2 linked regions of the Halorhodospira halophila SL1 genome follow. The protein of the gene in region 2 binds, or shares a complex with, the protein of the main gene of each other region. Links are inferred from orthologs where the notes say so. Each region holds a gene or a part of one and is shown on either strand. Other genes may lie near its edges.

Region 1 (2,974 bases), 1.8 Mb from region 2 along the record:
GGTGGCCAGCGCCGCCGGTCTGGCAGCGTTCTTTGGCCACCTCTTTCCGGTCTACTTCCGGTTCCAGGGGGGGAAGGGCGTGGCCACCGGCCTGGGGGTGATCCTCGCCTGGTCCCCGCTGGCGCTGTTGGCCACGGTGGTCACCTGGCTGGCGGTGGCCGGCGCCTTCCGCTACTCCTCCCTGGCCGCCGTGGTGGCCTTTGCCATGGCCCCGATCTACATGCTCTGGCTGTCGGCCTCGCCGGTGCTCACCGCGGCCACGGCGATCCTCACGGCGGCCATCGTCTGGCGCCACCGCGAGAACATCGTCCGCCTCGCCGCCGGTGAGGAGAGCCGCATCGGTTCCTCGGGGTCATGAACGAGTGCCCGCCCGGTACCCGTCCATTCCGGGTCCGGCACGCCGCTGCGGAGCTGCGCCAGGGCGGCGTGGTGGCCTATCCCACCGAGGCGGTCTGGGGGCTGGGCTGCGATCCGCGCAACGCCGACGCCGTGGCGCGCCTGCTGGCGCTGAAGGGGCGACCGGAACGCCAGGGGCTGATCCTGATTGCCGCCGAGTCGCGACAACTCGCCCGGTACCTGGCACCGTTACCGGCGGAGTGGGCGGAGACGATCCAGGCCAGTTGGCCGGGGCCGATGACCTGGGTGCTCCCGGCGTCGACGCGGGCCCCGCGCTGGGTCAGTGGCGGGCGCGACACGCTGGCCGTGCGGGTGACCGCGCACCCGGTGGCAGCCGCCTTGTGCAGCGCCTTCGGGGGGGCGCTGGTCTCCACCAGTGCCAACCCCTCGGCCCGGCGGCCGGCTCGCAGCGTTGCGGAGGTGCGGCGCTACTTCGGCACGCGGATCGACGCGCTGGTACCCGGGCGCCTGGGCGGGCTGGAGCGGCCGACCCCGATCCGGGACGGACGCAGTGGGGCCTACCTGAGACGATGACGCGCCGCTTTCTGTATACGCCGCAATCCGGGGGTGCCCAGTGCGTGTACTAGGCATCGAGAGTTCCTGTGACGAGACCGCGGCCGCCGTCTACTGTGGTCGTGATGGCCTGTTGGCCCACGCGGTGCACAGTCAGGTGGCCGATCACGCCGCTTACGGCGGCGTGGTGCCGGAGCTGGCCTCACGGGATCACGTGCGCAAGCTGCCCGGTCTGGTCGGTGGGGTGTTGCGGGATGCCGGCCTGACGCCGGCAGATCTCGACGGCGTCGCCTGGACCCGCGGCCCAGGGCTCCCCGGGGCCTTGATGGTCGGGGCCGGGTTCGCGCGCACCTTCGCCTGGGCGCGGGGGCTGCCGGCGGTCGGGGTGCACCACATGGAGGGGCACCTGCTGGCGCCCCTGCTCGAGCCCGACCCGCCGGCCATGCCCCTGGTGGCCCTGCTGGTCTCCGGCGGGCATACGATGCTGGTGCAGGTGGCCGACTTCGGCCGCTACCGGGTCCTGGGGGAGTCGGTGGATGACGCCGCCGGCGAGGCCTTCGACAAGACGGCTCGGCTGCTGGGGCTGCCGTACCCGGGGGGGCCGGCCATCGCCCGCCTCGCCGTCGAGGGAACACCGGGGGCGGTGCGCCTGCCGCGGCCGATGACCGACCGGCCGGGGCTGGACTTCAGCTTCAGCGGCCTGAAGACGGCGGTCCTCCACGCCGTCGAGGCGGCGGGGAACGATCAGCAGGCCCGGGCGGACATCGCCCACGGATTCCAGGAGGCGGTGGTGGATACCCTGGTGATCAAGTGCCGGCGTGCCATCGAGCAGACGGGCGCGGGCCGGCTCGTGGTCTCCGGCGGGGTGGGCGCCAACGCCCGGTTGCGCGAACGCCTGGATGAGGTGGGGCGGGCGAGCGGCTTCACCGCCCACTACCCGCGCCTGGAGCTGTGTACCGACAACGCTGCGATGATCGCCTACGCCGGCCTGCGTCGGCTGGAGGCGGGCTACCGCGACGATCTCGACTTCAGCGTACGCCCCCGCTGGCCGTTGGCCGAGCTCAGCTAGTGGCCTTGCTGCGGCCGCGGCCACCCTTGGCCGCCCCGCCGCGGCGCCCCTTGCGCGCCGGCGCCTTGGCGATCAGGTCCTGGCACTCCTCATGGGTGAGCGAGTCCGGCTCCCGGTCCTTGGGCACCTTGGCGTTCTTCTCGCCGTTGGTGATGTACGGCCCGTAGCGTCCGCGCAGGATCTGAATGCCGTCGCCGAAGTCGTGGATGATCCGGTTGGCGTCGGCCTGTTTCTTCTCCCGCACCAGTTCGTGGGCCCGTTCCTTGGTGATGGTGTACGGGTCCTCGTCCTTGGGGATGGAGACGAACTTCTTGCCGTAGCGCACGTAGGGGCCAAAGCGCCCGATGCTGACCTGGACGTCTTCGCCCTCGTCGGTCTCGCCCATGTCCCGCGGCAGCTTGAACAGCTGCAGGGCCTCGTCGAGGGTGATGGTGTCGATGCTCTGTCCCGGGCGCAGGCCGGCAAAACGCGGCTTCTCGTCGTCGTCGCGGGAGCCGAGCTGGGCGAAGGGGCCGTAGCGACCGATGCGCACCGTCACCGGCTTGCCGGTCTTCGGGTCCGTGCCCAGTTCCCGCGCCTGGACCGCCTCCTGGCGCGAGACGTTCTTCTTCTCCTCAACCCGCTCCCGGAAGGGCTCCCAGAACGCTTCCAGGACCGGGACCCAGTCCTGCTCGCCGCGGGAGATGGCGTCTAGGTCGTCCTCGAGTCGGGCGGTGAAGTCGTAGTCCACGTACCGATCGAAGTGCTCGGTCAGGAACTTGTTGACTGTGCGCCCGATGTCGGTGGGGATGAAGCGTTTGCCGTCCATCTCCACATAGTTGCGGTTCTGCAGCGTGGAGATGATCGAGGCGTAGGTCGACGGCCGGCCGATGCCGTACTCCTCCAGGGCGCGGACCAGGCTCGCCTCGGTGTAGCGCGGCGGCGGCTCGGTGAAGTGCTGTTCGGCGCGGATGGCGTGCAGGTCCACCTGCTCGCCCTCCTCGAGTTCGGGCAGGA
Region 2 (4,122 bases):
GCTGCCCGTTCTGGCCGGCGTCGGCCATCCGCAGCTCGGGGAGGATGTTGCGCTCGGCGTACTCGCGCACACCAGCGACGATGCCCTCGGCGAGGTCGCGCTGGTAGCTGAGGGTATTGAGCCGGCGCTCCTCCTCGGGGTTGGTGAGAAAGCCCAGCTCGATCAACAGCGAGGGCATGTCCAGGGACTTGAGCACGGCAAAGCCGGCCTGATCGACGCGGTTGCGCAGCAGATCGGCGTGGCGATCGAGCTTGGGCAGGAGGTGTTCGCCCATCTCCAGGCTTGCCTCGATGGTATGCCCCCGGGAGAGGTCCACCAATACCGAGGCCACCGTGTCGTCCTTGTCCTCCAGCGACACCCCGCCGATAAAGTCGGCCGCGTTCTCCCGGCGCGCCAGCACCCGCGCCTGCTCCGAGGTGGCACCGTCCACCGACAGGGCGTAGACCGATGCGCCTTTAACATTGGGATTTTCGGCGCCATCGGCATGGATGGACAGGAAGATATCGGCATTGCCTTCGCGGGCCACCCGGGTGCGATCGCGCAGGTTCATGTAGTAGTCACCCTCGCGCACCAACAGCGGCTTCAGCCCAGGCGCCTCGGTCATCAGGTCGTAGAGCTTGCGCGCAACACTCAACGCCACGTCTTTCTCGAAGGTCCCCTCGGGACCGATGGCGCCGGGATCGACTCCGCCGTGGCCGGCGTCGATGGCCACGATCACATCCCGCGCCTCGCGCTCAGAGGCCGAGCGCACCGCCTGACGGCGCCCCCCCTGCTGGCCGCCGAGATCCACCACCAGACGCTGACCGCCGTCCTCGCCGCCGATGACGAAGCTGCGCGCCTCCACCTCGCGGCTGACATCGAGGACGACCCGCAGCCCGCCGTCTTCCTGCCGGCCAGTGCGGATCTCCTGGAGAACGCCGCCTCGGGGGAGGTCTGCAGCGTTGAGCTCCACCCCCTCGAAATCGATGACCACCCGGTGCGGATCCGGCAGGCTGAAGACCCGGTGCTCGGGCACCCGGTCCAGGTCGAAGACCACCCGTGTGCGGTCGTCCGCGTCGGAAAGGCGCACATCATCGAGGGACGCGGCCGACGCCACGCCGGCCACCAACAGGCCGATCAGCACCCCGATCCAAGCCAGGCCATAGCCCCACCTCAAAGATCCTCCTCCCACCGTGCGGTGGCTTCTACGCACCCTCAAGGCTATGTCGGGCGCACGACCCGCTGCAAGAGTTTTTGCCCACTCAACGGGGAGATAAGCAGCAAAACTCAAGCAGCACCTGAACCTAGCGCCGCCAGGGCCTTTCGCCCCCGCTCGGTGCCTGCGCCCACCGCCGCGCGCCGAGCGGCACCCGCATATCCCAGGCTCACGGTCAGGTCGGCAGGAGGCAGGACACCGGTGCCGCGCTCCGGCCACTCCACCAGCGCCAGCGTCCCCGGCGCCTCGATCTCCTCGATGCCCAGGAAGTAGAGCTCCTCGGGATCGGACAGGCGGTAGAGGTCCAGGTGCAGGATCGTCCCCGCCGCCGTGGCGTAGGGCTCGAGCAGCGTATAGGTCGGGCTGCGCACCGGGCCGGCGACACCGCGGGCGCGCAACAACCCCCGGGCCAGGGTGGTCTTGCCCGCCCCCAGGTCGCCGTGCAGGTAGACCACCCCCTCCGGGAGGGCCTCGGCCAGGGCCGCCCCGAAGGCCTCGGTGGCCGCGGCGTCGGCGAGGTTCCGCTGCCACTCGGTCACGCCGGCTCCTCCGCCAGCACCGCCGGCAACCAGCCGAGCAGATCGCTGGCGAGCAGCCCGCGCTCGCCGCCCAGGGCCTCGGCGGCCCGCTCCCCCGCGCGGCCGTGGACCTCGGCGGCCACCGCCGCCAGCCAGGCCGGGTCCGCGTCCGGTCGCTGGGCGCGCAGGCCCGCCACCACCCCGGTGAGCACATCGCCCATACCGCCGCTGGCCATCCCCGGCGTACCGGTGCCGGCCAGGTAGCGAGAGGCGCCGTCATCCACCAGGCTGCCCGCCCCCTTGAGCAGGGCCACCGCCTGCCACTGCGTGGCCAGCGCCCGCACGGCTGCGAAGCGATCCGCGGCGATCGCCGCCGTGTCCCAACCCGGACCCAGGAGCCGCACCGCCTCGCCAGGGTGCGGGGTGAGCACGGCGTCGGTCACCGGCTGCCCGTCGACAGCAAGCAGGTTGAGGCCGTCGGCGTCCACCACCCGGGGGCGCACCACGTCCCGGCAGGCCGCCCACATCGCCTGCCCCCAGGGGTCCTGCCCCAGGCCGGGGCCGATGGCCACCACACTGGCCCGCTCCAGCAGCGGCGCCAGCTCCTGGGCGTCGGTCACGCCGTGGGCCATGACCGCCGGACAGGCCCCCACCACCACGGGGACGTGCTCCGGGCGGGTCGCCACGCTGACCAGACCGGCGCCGCAGCGCGCCGCCGCCTCCGCGGCCAGGCGCACCGCACCGGCCATGCCGGCATCGCCGCCGACCACCAGCACGTGCCCATAGTGCCCCTTGTGGGCATCCCGCGGCCGCGGCGGCAGCAGCGCGGCCCGATCCGCCGCCGTCACCTGCCGTGTATGGGGCGACTCGCTGCCGGCGACCAGCGCCCCGGTGCCCAGATCGTCGAAGACCACCGCCCCGCTGCACGCTGGACCGCGGCCGGTGAACAGCCCGCTCTTGCGGGCGACGAAGGTCGCGGTTACCTGCGCGCGCACGGCCACCCCCATCTCGGCACCGGTCCGCCCGTGGATCCCCGAGGGGATATCCACGGCGGCCACCGGCGCCGGCGCGGCATTGATGGCCGCCACCGCCTCGGCGAAGGCCCCGCTCACCGGCCGATCCAGCCCGGTGCCGAGCAGGGCATCGACGATCACATCCGCCTCGGCCAGGGCGGCCGCGTCGAAGGGGCGGCAGACGCCGCCGCCCTCGAGATACCGCTGGGCGTGACGGGCCGCATCCCCGCCCAGGCGCTCGGGCGGGACCCGGTGGAGCACCTCCACCGCCAGCCCGGCCCGCGCCGCCAGGCGCGCCACCACGTAGCCGTCGCCGCCGTTGTTGCCGCCGCCACAGACGACCACCAGCCGCCGCGCCTCGGGCCAGCGCCGACGGATCTCCCGCCACAGCCGCCGCCCGGCGCGGTCCATGAGCACCTCGCCGGGGAGGCCGGCACGGATGGCCGCCTGATCGAGGCGCGCCACTTGATCGGGGGTGTAGAGTTCCGTCATGGGAGCGGGTTCAGGGTTCCGTATGGAGGGATCAGTCTGCATCTTAAAACGCCCACCCTGAACCCCGACACCGAGCGCACCACCGCACAACCCGACCACCAGCCACCGAAGCCTGAGTCGCATGGACCCTTCCGACCTCACCCCATCCATCCGCACCTGGGCGGCCGAACTCGGCTTCTCGGCCTGCGGCATCGCCAGCACCGAGCTGCCCGGCGACGAGGCGCACCTGATCCGCTGGCTGCAGGCCGGCCACCAGGGGGCGATGGGCTTCATGGGCCGCCACGGGCGCAAGCGGGCGCGCCCCCGGCAACTCGTCCCCGGAACCCGCTCGGTGGTGGTGGTGCGCATGGACTACACCCCGGACCAGGCCGCCGACCCCCGCGCGGTCCTCGACGACCCGCAGCGCGCCTTCATCACCCGTTACAGCCTGGGCCGGGACTACCACAAGCTGGTCCGCCGCCGCCTGCAGAAGCTCGCCGAGCGCATCCAGGCCGCCATCGGCCCCTTCGGCTACCGCGCCTTCGTCGACAGCGCCCCGGTGCTCGAGCGCGCCCTGGCCCGGGACGCCGGGCTGGGCTGGATCGGCAAGAACACCATGCTGCTCAACCGCCACGCCGGGTCCTACTTCTTCCTCGGCGAGCTGTTCACCGACCTGCCGCTGCCCACCGACACCCCGGTGCGCACCCACTGCGGCAGCTGCCGGCGTTGCCTGCACGCCTGCCCCACGGACGCCTTCGTCGGCCCCTACCAGCTCGATGCGCGCCGCTGCATCTCTTATCTCACCATCGAGCACCCGGGGCCGATCCCCGAAGCGCTGCGTCCGGCCATGGGCAACCGCATCTTCGGCTGCGACGACTGCCAACTGGTCTGCCCCTGGAACCGCTACGCCCACCCCACCGCCGAG

What was found. Proteins that work in one complex are often made in the same cells at the same time.
Region 1: the proteins of tsaE (region 2) and tsaD are in contact, whole or in part, in a crystal structure (PDB 6N9A), measured with the Thermotoga maritima proteins. The link is inferred for Halorhodospira halophila SL1 from one-to-one orthologs. Residues at the interface, in WP_004082108.1 of Thermotoga maritima: Leu37, Gly38, Lys46, Lys57, Val59, Lys60, Ser61, Thr63, Phe64, Thr65, Leu66, Met67, Val69, Pro71, Tyr82, Arg83, Leu84, Asp86, Asp88, Phe89, Asp93, Ile128, Asp130, Glu131, Arg134; in WP_004082750.1 of Thermotoga maritima: Cys10, Asp11, Arg49, His50, Leu82, Gly84, Gly135, Gly136, Glu154, Thr155, Leu156, Asp157, Asp158, Ser159, Glu162, Asp165, Lys166, Arg169, Leu170, Tyr175, Lys213, Thr214, Leu217, Tyr218, Gln221, Arg222, Asn324.

The regions. Positions count from the first base shown.
Region 1 is NC_008789.1:2,552,541-2,555,514, reverse strand. It holds tsaD (tRNA (adenosine(37)-N6)-threonylcarbamoyltransferase complex transferase subunit TsaD), read left to right. Parts: upstream 1-970; coding sequence 971-1,978; downstream 1,979-2,974. Other genes in the region: HHAL_RS11745 (DNA topoisomerase I), read right to left, coding at 1,971-2,974; tsaC (L-threonylcarbamoyladenylate synthase type 1 TsaC), read left to right, coding at 355-930; plsY (glycerol-3-phosphate 1-O-acyltransferase PlsY), read left to right, coding at 1-358.
Region 2 is NC_008789.1:752,177-756,298, forward strand. What follows is about bases 1-3,000. They hold tsaE (tRNA (adenosine(37)-N6)-threonylcarbamoyltransferase complex ATPase subunit type 1 TsaE), read right to left. Parts: upstream 1,735-3,000; coding sequence 1,267-1,734; downstream 1-1,266. Other genes in these bases: HHAL_RS03440 (N-acetylmuramoyl-L-alanine amidase), read right to left, coding at 1-1,156; HHAL_RS03450 (bifunctional ADP-dependent NAD(P)H-hydrate dehydratase/NAD(P)H-hydrate epimerase), read right to left, coding at 1,731-3,000. In the rest of the region: more of HHAL_RS03450, read right to left, coding at 3,001-3,218; tRNA epoxyqueuosine(34) reductase QueG, read left to right, coding at 3,340-4,122. UniProt on the Escherichia coli protein: Required for the formation of a threonylcarbamoyl group on adenosine at position 37 (t(6)A37) in tRNAs that read codons beginning with adenine.